Regions from separate parts of the Paenarthrobacter sp. 22069 genome, predicted to be linked through region 2. Evidence: riboswitches for the same ligand, from Rfam matches in the RefSeq annotation. Region 2 holds a riboswitch; each other region holds the start of a gene.
What was found. A riboswitch is a leader RNA that binds a small molecule or an ion and turns the genes downstream of it on or off. The one in region 2 is predicted to bind thiamine pyrophosphate.
Positions count from the first base shown of each region.

Region 1: it holds a riboswitch for thiamine pyrophosphate, as region 2 does, so the genes downstream of both, thiD (bifunctional hydroxymethylpyrimidine kinase/phosphomethylpyrimidine kinase) here and thiC (phosphomethylpyrimidine synthase ThiC) in region 2, are expected to answer to the same signal.
Region 3: it holds a riboswitch for thiamine pyrophosphate, as region 2 does, so the genes downstream of both, ACTJK0_RS05725 (ECF transporter S component) here and thiC (phosphomethylpyrimidine synthase ThiC) in region 2, are expected to answer to the same signal.
Region 4: it holds a riboswitch for thiamine pyrophosphate, as region 2 does, so the genes downstream of both, thiO (glycine oxidase ThiO) here and thiC (phosphomethylpyrimidine synthase ThiC) in region 2, are expected to answer to the same signal.

Region 1 is NZ_JBQEQF010000014.1:59,648-63,500, forward strand. It holds gene obgE (GTPase ObgE) at 1-421, opposite strand, end outside; gene rpmA (50S ribosomal protein L27) at 540-803, opposite strand; gene rplU (50S ribosomal protein L21) at 865-1,173, opposite strand; gene thiD (bifunctional hydroxymethylpyrimidine kinase/phosphomethylpyrimidine kinase) at 1,438-2,955, opposite strand; TPP riboswitch at 2,963-3,059, opposite strand; gene ACTJK0_RS13005 (Rne/Rng family ribonuclease) at 3,205-3,853, opposite strand, start outside.
Region 2 is NZ_JBQEQF010000002.1:16,547-20,399, forward strand. It holds gene ACTJK0_RS01605 (VOC family protein) at 1-666, opposite strand, end outside; gene ACTJK0_RS01610 (amidohydrolase family protein) at 766-1,848, opposite strand; TPP riboswitch at 1,928-2,035, shown strand; gene thiC (phosphomethylpyrimidine synthase ThiC) at 2,031-3,853, shown strand, end outside.
Region 3 is NZ_JBQEQF010000005.1:139,064-142,916, reverse strand. It holds gene ACTJK0_RS05735 (glycosyltransferase) at 80-1,135, opposite strand; gene ACTJK0_RS05730 (iron-containing redox enzyme family protein) at 1,168-2,223, opposite strand; TPP riboswitch at 2,472-2,611, shown strand; gene ACTJK0_RS05725 (ECF transporter S component) at 2,679-3,302, shown strand; gene ACTJK0_RS05720 (ATP-binding cassette domain-containing protein) at 3,302-3,853, shown strand, end outside.
Region 4 is NZ_JBQEQF010000008.1:71,267-75,119, reverse strand. It holds gene thiO (glycine oxidase ThiO) at 1-1,109, opposite strand, end outside; TPP riboswitch at 1,102-1,220, opposite strand; gene thiE (thiamine phosphate synthase) at 1,248-1,982, shown strand; gene ACTJK0_RS08375 (RNB domain-containing ribonuclease) at 2,019-3,536, shown strand; gene ACTJK0_RS08370 (DEAD/DEAH box helicase) at 3,827-3,853, shown strand, end outside.

The DNA of each region.
Region 1 (3,853 bases), on a different contig from region 2:
CGAATCCGGGGGCGCGGCGCTTCTGCGAGGAAAGGGCGGCGTTGCCCAGCCCGCCCGGGCCGCCGGCTGCGGCGATGTACTCGGTGCCTTCACCCACCAGGTCTGCGAGGACTTCGCCGTCCTTGGTCTTGACGACGGTGCCGTCCGGAACGGGCAGGACCAGGGTCTCGCCGTTCTTGCCTCCGCGCCAGTCACCCATGCCGGGGCCGCCGTTGCTGGCGTGGCGGTGCGGTGCGTGGTGGTAGTCAAGGAGGGTGGTGGTCTGGTGGTCGACGCGCAGGATCACATCGCCGCCGTTGCCGCCATTGCCGCCGTCGGGACCGCCGAGGGGCTTGAACTTCTCACGGTGGACGGAGACGCATCCGTGGCCGCCGGTACCGCCGGATACATGCAGTACTACCCGGTCTACAAAGCTGGCCACGTGGATCTCCCTCAGATGCTGTTTACATGGCGTCCGGGGACGCCACATCGATTGTAATGCGGTTAAAAGAACAGTGGAGCGGACCCTCAGGCCCGCTCCACCGGTTCAGAACTTGTTGTTACTCTGCAGCTGCAGCAGCAACGATGTTGACCACGCGACGACCGCGGCGGGTGCCGAACTCGACGGCGCCCGGGGTCAGGGCGAACAGGGTGTCATCCCCGCCACGGCCAACGCCGGCGCCCGGGTGGAAGTGGGTGCCACGCTGGCGGACGATGATCTCGCCTGCGGAAACAACCTGGCCGCCGAAGCGCTTGACGCCGAGGTACTGAGCGTTGGAATCGCGACCGTTGCGAGTGGAGCTCGCGCCCTTTTTATGTGCCATCTGAAATGCCTGCCTCTAAATTCTGGGGAATCTGTTGAAATACCTGAACAGTAACCGGTGGTTACTTGATGCCGGTGATCTTGACCTTGGTCAGTTCCTGGCGGTGACCCTGGCGCTTCTTGTACCCGGTCTTGTTCTTGAACTTCTGGATGACAATCTTAGGACCACGGAGGTCCTGGAGGATTTCAGCCGTAACAGTTACCTTGGCCAGGTCGGCGGCGGCGGAGGTGACCTTGTCACCGTCAACCAGGAGCAGTGCGGGCAGCTCAATGGTGCTGCCGGCTCCACCGGCGACGCGGTTCAGGGTAACGAAGTCTCCAACGGAAACCTTCTCTTGGCGGCCGCCTGCGCGGACAATCGCGTACACCACTTGGGAACTCACTTCTCTCGACGTTTATAACAAAATTTGCGTGCGTAACCGACTCACTAAAAGCCTGGTTTTTCGCTGTGCCTCAACGCCGTGGGGTCATAACCCAAGTGTTGGCGTAAGCACCGAAGATCCAGAATACGCTAAATCCGTCTTCGGCCGCAAATGAGGCTGGTTCCGGCGGCCCGGCTGTGATAATAACCACAAGCCGGCGGCAACGCCGTTACCGTGCCGTTCCATGATAGCGGTGCGGCTGCCTCCCGGCGGTCAGGAATGCAGCCGCGGCGCGTCGAAGAATTCAACTTCGAGTCGGCACGACTGCTTGAAGGCCCTTACCATCGCGGACCTCTCATGGTCGGACGCGTTCCGTCCCGCTGCGTCCACAATGGCAATGGCCCTGCGGGTGGCCGCGGCGAAGCCCTCGTCGGCATAGGTGCGGAGCCAGTCCGCGTAGGCGTGTCCGTCCGGTTCGCCGGAGGCAAGGAAGCGGGCGTGCAGCTTTTCGCCCACTTCGGCGTAAAGCCAGAAACAGGGCAGGACGGCAGCGGCCAGGACTGCGTAGCTGCCCGACGCCGACGCTGCCGTGAGGTGGTCGACGTAGGCCTTGGTCACGGGGCCCAGGCCGCCCGGGGCAGGCCTGGTGCTGAGCCAGGAGCGGTGCAGTTCCGATTCCACCTCGAGGCACTGCTGGGCAGAGGCGGCCCAGAACAGCTGCTCGGCCTCGGAGGGGGCCATGGCGCTGGCACGGGCAAGCACGCGCGAGTAGCCGTTGAGGTAAAGGGCATCCTGGGCCAGGTAATAGGCGAAGTCCTTTTCGGCGAGGCCGCCGGAGGCCAGGCCGTCGATGAAGTCCAGCGCGTAGATATCCTCGAGGTCCTGCTGCGCTTCAGACCACAACAGGGCCGCGAAGCCCCCTTCCGGCAGGGCCGGCCGGACGTGGTGGAAGTGGTGCACCGGTCCGTTCCCCTGGCCTACCTCCAGTACGCCGGAGCTTTCCAATGCACCTGCCAGCCAGGGTTTGACCGTCCGCAGGGAGGCTTCCCAGTTGCCCAGGCATGCCTGCACCGTGGCCATGGCGGAGGACAGCGAGCAGCCGGTGCCGTGGCTGTTGCGGGTGGCAACCCGGTCACCATGGACTTCCACCACTTCCTGGCCCAGGAGGCCGCCGGTGTTGACCAGCGCATCGGGGCAGCCGGGACCTGCCAGGTGCCCGCCCTTGACCAGCACGGTGGCCCCGGTGGCTGCGGCCAGGCGCCTGCCCTGGTCCAGCGCCGTTTCCCAGTCCGCGGCTGGGTCCTCCCCCACCAGCATGGCAAGCTCGGGCACGTTCGGCGTGATGAGGTGGGCAAGGGGCAGCAGTTCCCGCAGCGCGGCCTCGGCGGATTCCTGCAGCAGCCGGTCACCGCTGGTTGCCACCATCACCGGATCGAGGACCACGACGGCGGGGCGCACCTTTTCGAGCCACCTGCGGACAGTGCGGATTACCGTCTCATCACCCAGCATGCCGATCTTGACGGCGTCAATACTGATGTCATCACTGACAGCGTCCAGCTGCCGGGCCAGGAACCCGGCCGGAGGAACGTGCACGTCCTGCACGCCCCGGGTGTTTTGTGCGGTGAGCGCCGTAATAGCGGCCATGCCGTAGCCCCCGTGGGCCGCGATGCTCTTGAGGTCCGCCTGGATGCCGGCCCCGCCTGACGGGTCGGAACCGGCGATGGACAGCACACGGGGGACGGCACGGCCCACAGGCTGCGGGGCAGTTTCCGGGACAGCCGCGAGGGGCATGGAGAGGGTCGAAGACAAAAGACATCCCTTCGCCGGTACTAGCCGGACAGGTTCAACGGGTCTGGATCTCAGCCGGCCTTTGCGCGGCACCCCGTGTCGGTTTCCAGAGTAGCTGCTGACCCCCGGGCGCGGGAAAGGTGACATCCCCCGGATGCAGGAAGTCCCCGCCCGGTGGACTGTACCCCCCGTCATTCAGGGGGACTGTCCACTCGACGGGGACTTAAATGCTGGCGCGGCGGCCCGGCCTGCTTAGAGCTCCGAGGCGGGTACCCCGACGCCGAGGATGATGGGTTCCTCTGCAGCCTTGCCCGGTCCCGCGGTCGCGCCGGGCTGGGGTTTGCCGGACTCGGGAGCCTTCGCGGCATGTGAGTGACCGGCGCCCGTTGCCTGGACGTTCTCGTGGTGCTGGACAGCGGTTTCGTTGGCGGCCCCCTGGGCACGGCTGGCGGCACGGTGGCGCCGTGGCCGGCGTTGGCGGGACTGCTCCAGGGTGTGGTCGGAGTAGTCCTTTTCCGCCGGGGCTTCCACCGCTGCCGGCCGCTGTGCCACCGCCGCTTCTTCCACGGGCTGTCCGGCTTCCACAGGCTGTCCGGCTTCCGCACGCTGTTCGGCATCCGCGTCCTTGGCCAGCGCGTCCTCCATGGAGGATGCGGGCTGGCCGAGCTGCGCGAACGCTTCGGCCAACCGGTCCAGGGTGAGAGCCGGCTTGGGGTGGTGCTCCTCAGCGTGCTCCACGAACGGAAGCGGGACCTGCTCACCGCCGAACGTCAGGACGGCCGCGGGACGCCCCGGGGTGTCGTCGTCGTGCTTCTCCCCGTCGGGAGCGGCAGCAGGCGGGACAGACGGCACCTGCCGGGCAGCGGCCACCTCGTCGTCGTGCAGGTGCGCCGCGTGGGCG
Region 2 (3,853 bases):
GTGGTGGTGATAGCGGCCGGCGGAGACGAACAGTGCCTGGCCATGCCAGCCGGCAGTCTTTTCGAACCCGAGAGTTCCGACGTAGAAGTCCCGGGCCGTCTGGACGTCGCCCACCTGCAGGTGGACGTGGCCCACCCCGGCGGATGCCTGCCGCTGGCCTTCAAGCGACGCCTCGGTAAGGTGCTGGTCAAGATAGCGCTGGGGCGGCAGTGCGAGGCTGTCCATGACCACATCGGTCCCGTTCCAGGACCAGTTGCTGCGGGGCCGGTCCCAGTACAGCTCAATGCCGTTGCCTTCGGGATCGGTGAAGTAGAAGGCCTCACTCACCAGGTGGTCGGCGCTGCCGGTAAACGACCGCGGCTCATACTGGGCCGCTGTGGCGATCGTGGCAGCAAGGGACCCCTGGTCCTCGAACAGCAATGCCGTGTGGAACAGGCCGGCCTCTCCCCTGCCGGGAAGATTCAACCCCGGCGCCGGTGCCAGGTGGACCAGGGGGCGGCCCAACCTGCCAAGGTAGAGTCCGCCATCCTGTTCGGCCACCACTTCAAGGCCCAGCGCGCGCTGGTAGTAGTCGGTCATGACCTTCATGTCGCCCACCTTGAGCATCACCGTGCCCATGGCGAGGTCGGCAGGAAGAAGATCCTGGCTGCTGGGTGCTGCGGTCATCTGAAGCTCCTTGTATTGGAAGGCCGCCCGGTTGCCGGCCTGTCACATATTAAAATTACTTGAAGCTTCAATTTATTCCAAGTCCTGGAAGGGCAGAGATCAGCGGATGATGCGTCCGGCCAGGACCACGTGGGTGAGTGTCCTGATCGTCTCCGGCACCGCCCGCGGATCGTCGCTGCACAGCACCACGTCCGCGCGGGCCCATTCCTCCAGGCCTTCCGCGCCCAGCCACCTCCGGGCTGACCAGCAGGCGGCATCCAGGGCAGCTGCCATGGGGAGGCCGGCGGCATGCAGCGCAAGGATCTCGTCGGCAATCCTGCCGTGCCGGATCACGCTGCCCGCGTCGGTTCCGGCAAATATCCGCACCCCCGCGGCATGGGCCTGCGCCACACGCTCCAGGCGGCCCTCCCACAGGGCGCGCATGTGGGCCGCGTACCTGGGAAACTTTGCGTCAGCCTGCGCTGCAATGTCCGGGAAGGTGGCGATGTTGATGAGCGTGGGCACGATCGGCACCCCTTGTTCCACGAACCGCGGCAGGTGCCGGGGCAGGAGCCCGGTGGCGTGCTCGACGCAGTCGATGCCTGCGTCCAGCACCTGGTCCAGGGTGTCCTCGGCGAAACAATGGGCGGTCACCCGGGCGCCTTCGTCATGGGCCGCATGGACGGCGTCACGGACGACGGCGGCAGGAAAGGACGGAGCCAGGTCACCGGCGCTCCGGTCAATCCAGTCCCCCACGAGCTTGACCCAGCCGTCGCCGTCGCGCGCCTGCTTCCGGACGGCCTCCACGAGGCCCTCCGGCTCGACTTCCTCGGCGAACCCGCGCAGATAGCGCCGGGTGCGGGCCACGTGGCGGCCGGCGCGGATCAGCACCGGGAATTCCCGGCCGCCCTGCATCCACCGGGTGTCCGCAGGTGAGCCGGCGTCCCGCACCAGCAGGGTTCCGGCGTTGAGGTCGTCGAGTGCCTGGTCCCGGGCGGCAGCAGGCTCCACTGGCCCACCCGGACCCAGCCCGATGTGGCAGTGGGCGTCCACGAACCCGGGCAGGACCCAGCCGTCGAGGACATGGTCGGGAAGGGCAGCCGGCGGCGTGAACGTCAGCCTGCCGTCCACTGCCCAGAGCCCGTGGCGTACCCGGTCCGGTGCCGTGAGAACGGGCCCGCGAAAGTGAATGATTCCTGCCATGCCGGCTCCTTTCAGTGCCCGGTCAGGCTAGCACCCGCATTTGTGACACGACTGTTCCGGGCGCCTGTGATAGCTTCGTTGCTGACCACACGGGTGCCCCTGCAGGGGCTGAGATCGGGCTGATGCAGCCTGCGACCGTTGAACCTGTCCGGGTAATGCCGGCGAAGGAAGTGAGTATTCCCTTGAGTACACAAAACACCCAGTTGAACCCTGCCCAGCAGCTGTCCACGGGAGAGCCCGGGGACACTACCACTCCCGGGGTGACCCAGTCCCTGGCGTCGCATTCGCTGGCGTTCATCGAAGATGCCGGCGCCGGAATCCGGGTGCCCGTGACGGAGATTGCCCTGGAGCCATCACCCAACGGGCAGCCGAATGAACCGTTCCGGACCTACCGGACCGCAGGTCCGGGCAGTGACCCCGTGCGCGGCCTGCAGCCGTTCCGCGCCGAATGGATCGAGGCGCGCGGGGACACGGAGCCCTACAGCGGCCGGGAGCGCAACCTGCTCGACGACGGCCGCTCCGCCGTGCGCCGCGGCGCCGCGTCCGCCGAATGGAAGGGCGCCCAGCCGGTGCCCCGCCGCGCCGTCGGCGGCAGGACGGTGACGCAGATGCACTATGCCCGGCAGGGCATCATCACCCAGGAAATGCGCTTCGTGGCGCTGCGCGAAAACTGCGATGTTGAACTGGTCCGCAGCGAACTGGCCGCGGGCCGGGCCATCATTCCCAGCAACATCAACCATCCGGAGTCCGAGCCGATGATCATCGGCAAGGCCTTCCTGGTGAAGATCAACGCGAACATCGGCAACTCCGCGGTGACCAGTTCCATCGCCGAGGAAGTGGACAAGCTGCAGTGGGCCACCCAGTGGGGCGCCGACACCGTCATGGACCTGTCCACAGGCGACGACATCCACACCACACGGGAGTGGATCATCCGCAACTCCCCCGTGCCGATCGGCACCGTTCCGATCTACCAGGCCCTGGAAAAGGTGAACGGCGAAGCCAACGCGCTGACCTGGGAGATCTTCCGCGACACGGTCATTGAGCAGTGCGAGCAGGGCGTGGATTACATGACCATCCATGCCGGCGTGCTGCTCCGGTATGTTCCGCTGACGGCCAACCGCGTGACGGGCATTGTCTCCCGAGGCGGGTCGATCATGGCCGGATGGTGCCTGGCCCACCACCAGGAAAACTTCCTGTACACGCACTTCGATGAGCTGTGCGAAATCTTCGCCAAGTACGACGTCGCCTTCTCCCTCGGCGACGGGCTGCGCCCCGGTTCCACGGCGGATGCCAACGACGCCGCGCAGTTCGCGGAGCTGGACACCCTGGCAGAGCTGACGCAGCGCGCCTGGGAGTACGACGTGCAGGTAATGGTGGAAGGCCCCGGCCACGTCCCCTTCCACCTGGTACGCGAAAACGTCGAGCGCCAGCAGGAGCTGTGCAAGGGTGCGCCCTTCTACACCCTGGGGCCGCTGGTGACCGACGTTGCCCCCGGCTACGACCACATCACGTCGGCAATCGGCGCCACCGAGATCGCCCGATACGGCACCGCGATGCTCTGCTACGTCACTCCTAAGGAACACCTCGGCCTGCCCAACAAGGACGATGTCAAGACCGGCGTCATCACCTACAAGATCGCCGCGCACGCAGCCGACCTCGCCAAGGGCCACCCCGGGGCGCATGAACGCGATGACGCCCTGTCCAAAGCCCGATTCGAATTCCGCTGGCGGGACCAGTTTGCACTGTCCCTGGACCCGGTGACGGCCGAGTCGTTCCACGACGAAACCCTTCCGGCCGAGCCTGCCAAGACGGCGCACTTTTGTTCCATGTGCGGTCCAAAGTTCTGCTCGATGCGGATCAGCCAGGACATCCGGGACGAATTCGGATCAGCGGAAGCGCAGGCGGCGCTGGCCGGGGCGGTTGACGGGATGCGGGAGAAGAGCCAGGAATTCCTGGCGGCCGGCGGCAAGGTCTACCTGCCGGAGCTTCGCGTTCCTGCGGACAA
Region 3 (3,853 bases), on a different contig from region 2:
CCTCCTGTTCCTTGCTGTCCGGGATCATGCTGCTGTCCTGGGTCGTGTCGCTGTTGGGGGTCGTGCTCCTCTTTGGGCGTCATGCCGGCACCGCATCCATGGTTGGTGCCTGCGTCCGGCAGGCCGCGGCCAGCTTTCCGGCATGGCGCCGCCGCAGTTCCGCTTCGCTGTGTGCCGCCGTCCTGATCCGGCCGCCGGCGTAGGGGACGCCGCCTGCCAGCCCGAAAAAGACGGCCAGCCAAACGCAGGCGGCCCGCTCCAGGGCCCAGAGCGGCGCGAACCATGCAGCTGAGGCTGGAAAAACGGCCGTCCCGTTGTCCCGCCGTCGTCCTGCTTCTGCGCAGGCCACGGCCGCTCCCGCCAGAGCCAAAAGGGCCACCCGCCGCAAGATGGCAGGAAGCAGGCCGGTACCGGCAACTGCGGGGAGCAAGGCCAACTCGGCAAGGAGCCGCCGCGGCTGGGCGAAGTCGTCGTAGGCCTGCCGGGCGCGTTGCCGGATGAAATGCCGTGCAGTGGGTGGCCTGCGCGCCACGAACAGGCCGGGGAGGATCCGCTCGGTGCCGCCGGCGGCCTTGATGGTCCGGATAAGTTCCAGGTTTTCGAACAGGACTCCCGCGTAGCCGTCCGTGGCCAGGAGGGCGCTGCGCCGAACTGCCAGCGTCCCCGGATAGTCGGCGGACCAGGCGCGGTTGAGCAGCGTCCTGGCCGTGTCCCAGCGGGCGTGCCAGGGGAGCGGCGCAAAGTAGTTCTGCGGCCGCACCACGTCCGCCGACCTGAGGTGATGCACGACGGCGGCCAGGGCCTCGCGCGTGTAGCGGACGTCGTCGTCGGCAATGACGAGGAACTCCGCCTCCGAGGCGCGCACCCCGGCCATCACCCCGGCCACCTTCCCGTTGCTGCCGCGCCCGTACCCGCTGGGTTGTGCTCCGGCGGAAACGTGCTGCTGGTCCGGCGGGATGAGGCGAACGGCCGGGGGAAACGCGGCACGGTGGCTCTCGATAAGGGCCCGATCCGAGCCGTCCACCACGGTCACGGGTATCCAGTCCACGAGGTGCCGGAGGTAGGCCGATAATTCGGCCAGGCCCGAGTCCGAGGCCCATCGAAGGGGAAGGATGTATTCTGCGTCGGGCGCCACGACGTCATGAGTCGCTGCAGTGCGGGCCGCGGTCATGCTGCCGCCGGCACGGCCATGCGGAGCGAAGATTTGCCGGCTTCCCAGGAGGACATCAGGTGGTTCGACAGGCGGCTGTCGATGGCCATGACGGCAGTCGCCCCGAACAGGACATCCGCGAGGAGCTCCGGCTCTGCTTCCACCAGGCCGCCTGCCAGGTCCCGCCCCGCAATTTGCTCGTGGACGGCGTCGGCCTCCACATGCTCGTCGAAGTAGTGGGTGATGTCCGCGCCGAAACCGTGCCGGCGGAATCCGTTGCCGTAGAAGCGGTTGGGCTGGGAAGACGTCATTTCATAGATGGCCAGGTGGCCGGTGATGGCGCCGCGGAGCCGCCGGTTCAGGCCGCACAGCGACATGAGGTTCACCGATGCCAGGGAGACGGCGGGAACTGCATCGACGTAGGCGCCGTAGCAGTCGTCCAGGCCCAGGCCCCGCATGGTCCGGGCGAACAGCGCGCTGTGCATCCGGTCCGGGCGCCCGCCGCCGTATTCGTCCGCCTGGATTTCCACCAGTGCCGCCTTGGGCCGTCCGCTGAGGCGCGGGATCGCCCAGGTGTGGGGATCGGCTTCCTTCAGCTGGTACACGGATTTGTGGACCAGGAACTCCTTGAGTTGGTCCAGGCTTGCCTTTCGGGCAACGAAACGGGAGACGCTGGGGCCGGTGTCCCCGGCGGCAAGGCCGAAGAGGACATCGGCCACAGCGTCGCTGGTCATGGAAACCCCGGCGGGCAGTTCGAGGTTTCCTGCTGCCTGCCGGGCCGCAGAACGGAGGGCCGCTTCAAAGGGTTCCTCGATCAGCCGCCGCACCCGGATCAGCCCCGGCTCCCACTCCCAGGCGTCGGAGACGCCGTCAAGGCCCGAGTAGTGCAGCTCGTAGAGGCAGAAGAGGGCCAGTTGGATGTCCTCGTCGCCGATGATGTCGGTGGTTTGGGCCAACCGCCCCGCCACCTGCCGGTGCAGTGCGTCCAGCTCTGCCCCCGCCGAATCAGGAGCCTGTGCCAGGGCCGCGAAGAGGGCGCTGCTGACAGGGCCTCTGGTTTCCGGAATTCTCATGGTGCTCCTTGTTCTGCCGGGCTGTTTCCGTGACCGCGGACGGAGCTCCTTCACCCTGTCCGCGTCGATCCCGGGAACCAATATAGTAAGCATGATTACTAATAAAAGCTAAGGCCTTGCCTCAGCAGGCCGCCGGCCTGGTCACATCCCGGAGGATAGGCGCCAGGAGCCCTCCATCAGGGGCTTACCGGTGTAAACTTGTGCACGCCTGGAAGGGCAAAAAGCCTTACCCAAATTCAACGCAACACTAAAAACGACAGGGGAGCGCCGCCGTCGGCCATCCGGCACCAGCCGGGAACCGCAGGTGGGCGCTGAGAGTGCGGACAGCCGCAGACCCTCGAACCTGATCCGGTTAGTACCGGCGCAAGGGAGTCGAGTTCTCAAAGTGTCGCGGCTGCACGGCTACAGGCCGCCAGCCGGGTCCACTTTCCCCTCCTGTTTCCCAGGAGGATTCAATGAGCACTGCAGCAATCAAGAAGACCACCAGTAAGTCCTGGCGCGTCGTGGACATCGTGGTCGCCGCGCTGGTGGCCATCGCCGGAGGCGTTATTTTCTGGGCCTGGGACCAGGCCGCGGCCGCGGTATCCGTGCCGATGAACGCCGCCTACCCGCCCCTGAACGGCCTGATCGCCGGCGGATGGATGATCCCCGGTGTCCTGGGGATGCTGATCATCCGCAAGCCCGGGGCCGCCCTGTTCTGTGAGACCGTGGCCGCCACGGGCGAGCTCCTCATGGGCTCCCAGTACGGCGCGTCCGTCCTGTTCTCCGGCTTCGTCCAGGGCCTGGGAGCGGAAATCATCTTCGCCATCTTCGTCTACCGCAAGTTCAACCTGCCGGTGTCCCTGCTGGCCGGCGCGGCCGCGGGCCTGTTCTGTGGCCTGAACGACTCGTTCGCGCCGTGGGGCTGGAACATCGCGTACTCCGGCGGGGACAAGCTCGCCTACATCCTGTTCTGCATGGTGTCAGGCGCGGTTATCGCCGGCGCCCTGTCCTGGCTGGCCACCCGGGGCCTGGCGCGCACCGGAGTGCTCAGCTCCTTCGCATCCCGCAAGGCCGCCACGGAGCCAGTCTTCTCCTGATGGCTTCCCAGGACGCCGCCGCGGCGGTCCGCCCCGCCGCCGTTAGCGCGCGCGGCTGGGGCTGGCGGCATGCCGGGCGGACCAGGCCTGCCGTCCATGCCCTCGACCTGGACATCAGCCCTGGTGAGCGGGTGCTGCTGCTCGGTCCCTCGGGGGCCGGGAAGTCCACGCTTCTGCATGCGCTTGCCGGGGTGCTGGGCGACATTAACGACGACGGCGAGGCAGGCGACGCCGACGAGTCCGGTTCGCTGCTCATTGACGGCGCCGTGCCCCGCGCCCAGCGCGGGCGCGCCGGATTGGTGCAGCAGGACCCCGAAACCCAGGTGGTCCTGTCCCGCGTGGGCGACGACGTCGCCTTCGGTGCCGAAAATCTTGCGGTGCCCCGGGACGCTATCTGGGCGCGAGTGCACGAGGCGCTTGCCGACGTCGGCCTCTCCCACCTCCCGCTGGACCACTCGACGTCGGCCCTGTCCGGCGGGCAGAAGCAGCGATTGGCGCTGGCGGGCATCCTGGCGATGCGCCCCGGGCTGATCCTGCTGGACGAGCCCACA
Region 4 (3,853 bases), on a different contig from region 2:
GCGCTGGTGGCGTCCGGGCCGGAAGCCACCTGTACCCGGCCCAGCAGAGGGGCGTTGTCGGGGGTTCCGGGACGGGCACGGGCAGTGGATTCGAGCAGTTCAAGTTCGGCGACGGCGGGCACCAGCGCCTGGGCATCGCGCAGCAGCTGGTAAACACCGCCGGCGCTGACGGCGTCAGAGAGGGCATCCTCCCGCTGGGTAGCGCCGATCACCACGGTGCTGTCCTGCCGGGGAACGATGTACACCGGCACGCCGTGAACCAGGCCGCGCACCGTTGAGGTCACCAGGGGCCGAAGATGTCCGGGAACGGCCAGGCGGAGGATGTCCCCGTGGACGGGCCGCAGTGGCAGCTCAAGCCCGTCCGGCAGGCCACCAAGCGCCCCCGCCTGCAGCCCGTTGGCGACGACGGTTTCCGCGGCCAGGACGGTCCCGCCGCCGGACAGGCTGACGCCCGCAACGGTTGGGCCCTCCCACAACAGCCCTGCGGCCCGGCCCGGCACGGCAAAGCCCTGCACCGCCCCGGCGACGGAGAGTTCCGGGTTTCCCTGCGCGGCGCCGGCGAGGGCCAGCCGCAGGGCCAGGACCAGCCGCCTCGGATCCACCTGGTGGTCCGATGGGGTATCCATGGCGCAGGCGATGGCCGGGCTGAGGAGCGGCTCGCGCTTCCGGGCCTCCCGCACCGTCAGGGGCTCCACCGCCAGGCCGTTGGCCTGCTGGACGGTCCGCAGGTCCATCAGTGCACGCCGGTCGGCGGCGTCGGCACCCACGGCGAGTGTCGACGTCGTCAGGTATCCGCAGTCCTCGCCCGTTGCAGCGGCAACGCGGGCAGCGAAGGCCGGCCAGCGTGATGCGGAATCGAGCATAAGTTCCAGGAGGTCCTCCTCCTGGTAGTGCAGTTCGCTGACGGGGGCAAGCATGCCCGCGGCTGCCCAACTGGCGCCTGTACCCGGCGCATCGTCGATGACGACGACGGAGCGCCCGGACCGCTGCACTTCCCAGGCAATCCCGTGCCCCACCACTCCCCCGCCGATGACGGCGACGTCGGCGCGGACGCTGGAATTGGCGGAGGGGTCCGCCGCCCCGGGAAAACTGTCTAAGGGGGTGCGCATCTGGTTCCTTCCCTACGCCGGCATTAACCGGATCAGGTCAAGCGGTCGGCTCTGACGCCCTCTCAGCCCGGCGCTTTGTGACAGCTGCCGCGGGCTCCCGCAGTACCAGCCCAGTTTAGAGGAACTAGGCTTGCAGGCATGAATGTGTCCACCTCATCCTTCCCTGCCGGTCCGCACGCCCCGGCCACCGAAGTTGTCAATGCACGGGACAACGACGCGCTCAAGGCGGCCCGCCTGTACCTCTGCACCGATGCGCGCCGGGACCAAGGCGACTTCGCCGGGTTCGTGGACGCGGCATTCACCGGCGGCGTGGACATCATCCAGCTGCGGGACAAGGCCATCGAGGCCGCCGAGGAACTGGACCTGCTGGCCATCCTGAAGGAGACGGCAGTCAGGCACGGCAAGTTGTGGGCCGTCAACGACCGGGCGGACATTGCGGTGTTGTCCGGGGCGCCGGTATTCCACGTCGGCCAGAAGGACCTGCCCCTTCCGGCGGCGCGCACCCTGGTCAACGGCAACGCAGCCATCGGGCTTTCCAGCCACACCCCGGAGCAGGTGGACGCTGCCTTGGCGGCCACCGCAGGCCCGTCAGGCCTGGACTACTTCTGCGTCGGGCCGGTCTGGGCCACGCCCACCAAACCCGGCAGGTCCGCCGTCGGGACCGGGCTGGTGGAATATGCCGCCGAAGCCTCGCGTCAGGCCGGGGAGCCGGTGCCGTGGTTCGCCATCGGCGGGATCGATCACGGCAACGTCCGGCAGGTGGCGGAAGCGGGTGCACGCAGGATCGTGGTGGTCCGGGCCATCACCGGGGCCTCCGATCCCGCGGCCGCTGCGGCGTCTCTCGTCGACGCGCTGGACGCCGCCGCCTCCTGATGCCATATCCGTGGACTTGGAGCTAGGCTGATTTTTGTGTCACACCATCGGCTGGCCCCCAACGTCCATGACCACAGGAACGCCCTGGAAGAGGCGTTGGGCCAGCTGCGCACCGAACTGGAACTGCCGGGCCCGTATCCGGCGGATGCCGTTGAGGATGCCCGCGCTGCCGTGGCGGCGCTGGAGCTGCCGTCCTACGACCTGACGGCCGTCGAATTCATCACCATCGATCCCGCATCGTCCACGGACTTGGACCAGGCGGTGTTCATCGAGCAGGACGGGAACGGCTACCGCGTGCTGTACGCGATTGCCGACGTCCCGGCGTTCGTGGTTCCCGGTGGCCCCCTCGATGCGGAAACGCGGCGCCGGGGCCAGACGTTCTACGCGCCGGACGGGCGCATCCCGCTGCACCCGGAAGTCATCAGCGAAGGGGCCGGGAGCCTGCTGCCCGGACAGGACTGTTCAGCCTTCGTCTGGGACTTCACGCTCGGCGACGACGCGGGCGTGCTGTCCGTAGGTGTCCGGCGTGCCAAAATCCGCAGCCGCGACAAGCTCAGCTACAAGGGCGCCCAGGCAGACCTCGACGCAGGAACCGCTTCCCCGGTGCTGAAGCTGCTGCGCGAGGTGGGCCTAAAACGGGTGGCACTTGAACGGGCACGCGAAGGGGCCAGCCTCAACATGCCCGAGCAGGAGATTGTGCAACTGCCCGACGGCGGCTACCGCATCGACGCCGTACCGCAGCTTCCGGTGGAGGACTGGAACGCGCAGATCTCGCTGATGACGGGAATGGCCGCAGCGCAGCTGATGCTGGAGGGCAAGGTGGGCATCCTGCGCACCATGCCGGCTCCGGACGAGCGGAGCCTGAAGCACTTCCGGCTCCAGACCGAGGCACTGGGCAAGCCCTGGGACGGCCACGCCAGCTACGGCGAGTACCTGCGGTCGCTGGATCCCACCGATCCGCGCCAGCTGGCGATCATGCATTCGGCCGGCATGCTGTTCCGCGGCGCGTCCTATACCGCCTTCGACGGCAGCGTCCCCGAGGACGGCATCCAATCCGCCATCGGCGCTGCCTACGCCCACACCACTGCACCCCTCCGCCGGCTGGTGGACCGCTTCGTGCTGGTCATCTGCGAGGCCCTGAGCAACGGCGGCGATGTTCCCGGCTGGGCCCGCGAGGCCCTTCCGCTGCTGCCGGGCATCATGGCCGGCTCGGACCAGCTGGCCTCCCGCATGGAGCGCCTTGCCCTGGACACCGTTGAGGCGGCGCTGCTGCTGAACCACATTGGGCAGGAGTTCGACGCAATCGTCATTTCGGGTTCCAAGCCCCAAAACGGGAACGGGAACGTCTCCGGCGCCGGCTCCGGCAACGGGAACGCCAAAAATGGCAACGGCAAGAACGGCAACGGCAATGGAAGCTCTGGCATTATCCAGATTGCCGAACCCGCCGTGACCGCGCGCTGCGCCGGCGAGTTGGAATCCGGCACCAAGGTCCGCGTGCGGCTGGTTTCGTCGGACATCACCACCCGCCAGGTCCACTTCGAGCTGGTTTCCTGAGGCTCCAGCGGGCGCAGCAGGCGGGGCGAAAAGTGTTTCCGCGCCCGTACGGCTAGACTGGGAGGGTAGAAACTGGATGCCCGGTCGTTGATTTCCTGAATTAGAAACCAACAAGCCCGCCCCTACGCGATCTTGAGATTTGCCCGCTGGTCACCAGTGCCAGCATTAGATAGCCCGCGATCGGCTTCCACTGGAATTGCTTGCGCGCCTGAGCGTGCTCCGGAGCGGCCACACTGGCCGGCCCGTTGAGCAGGCGGCGCCAATGCCTAAATGAATAAGGAAACTCCCCTGTGAGTGAATTGCATACCCACCAGCTT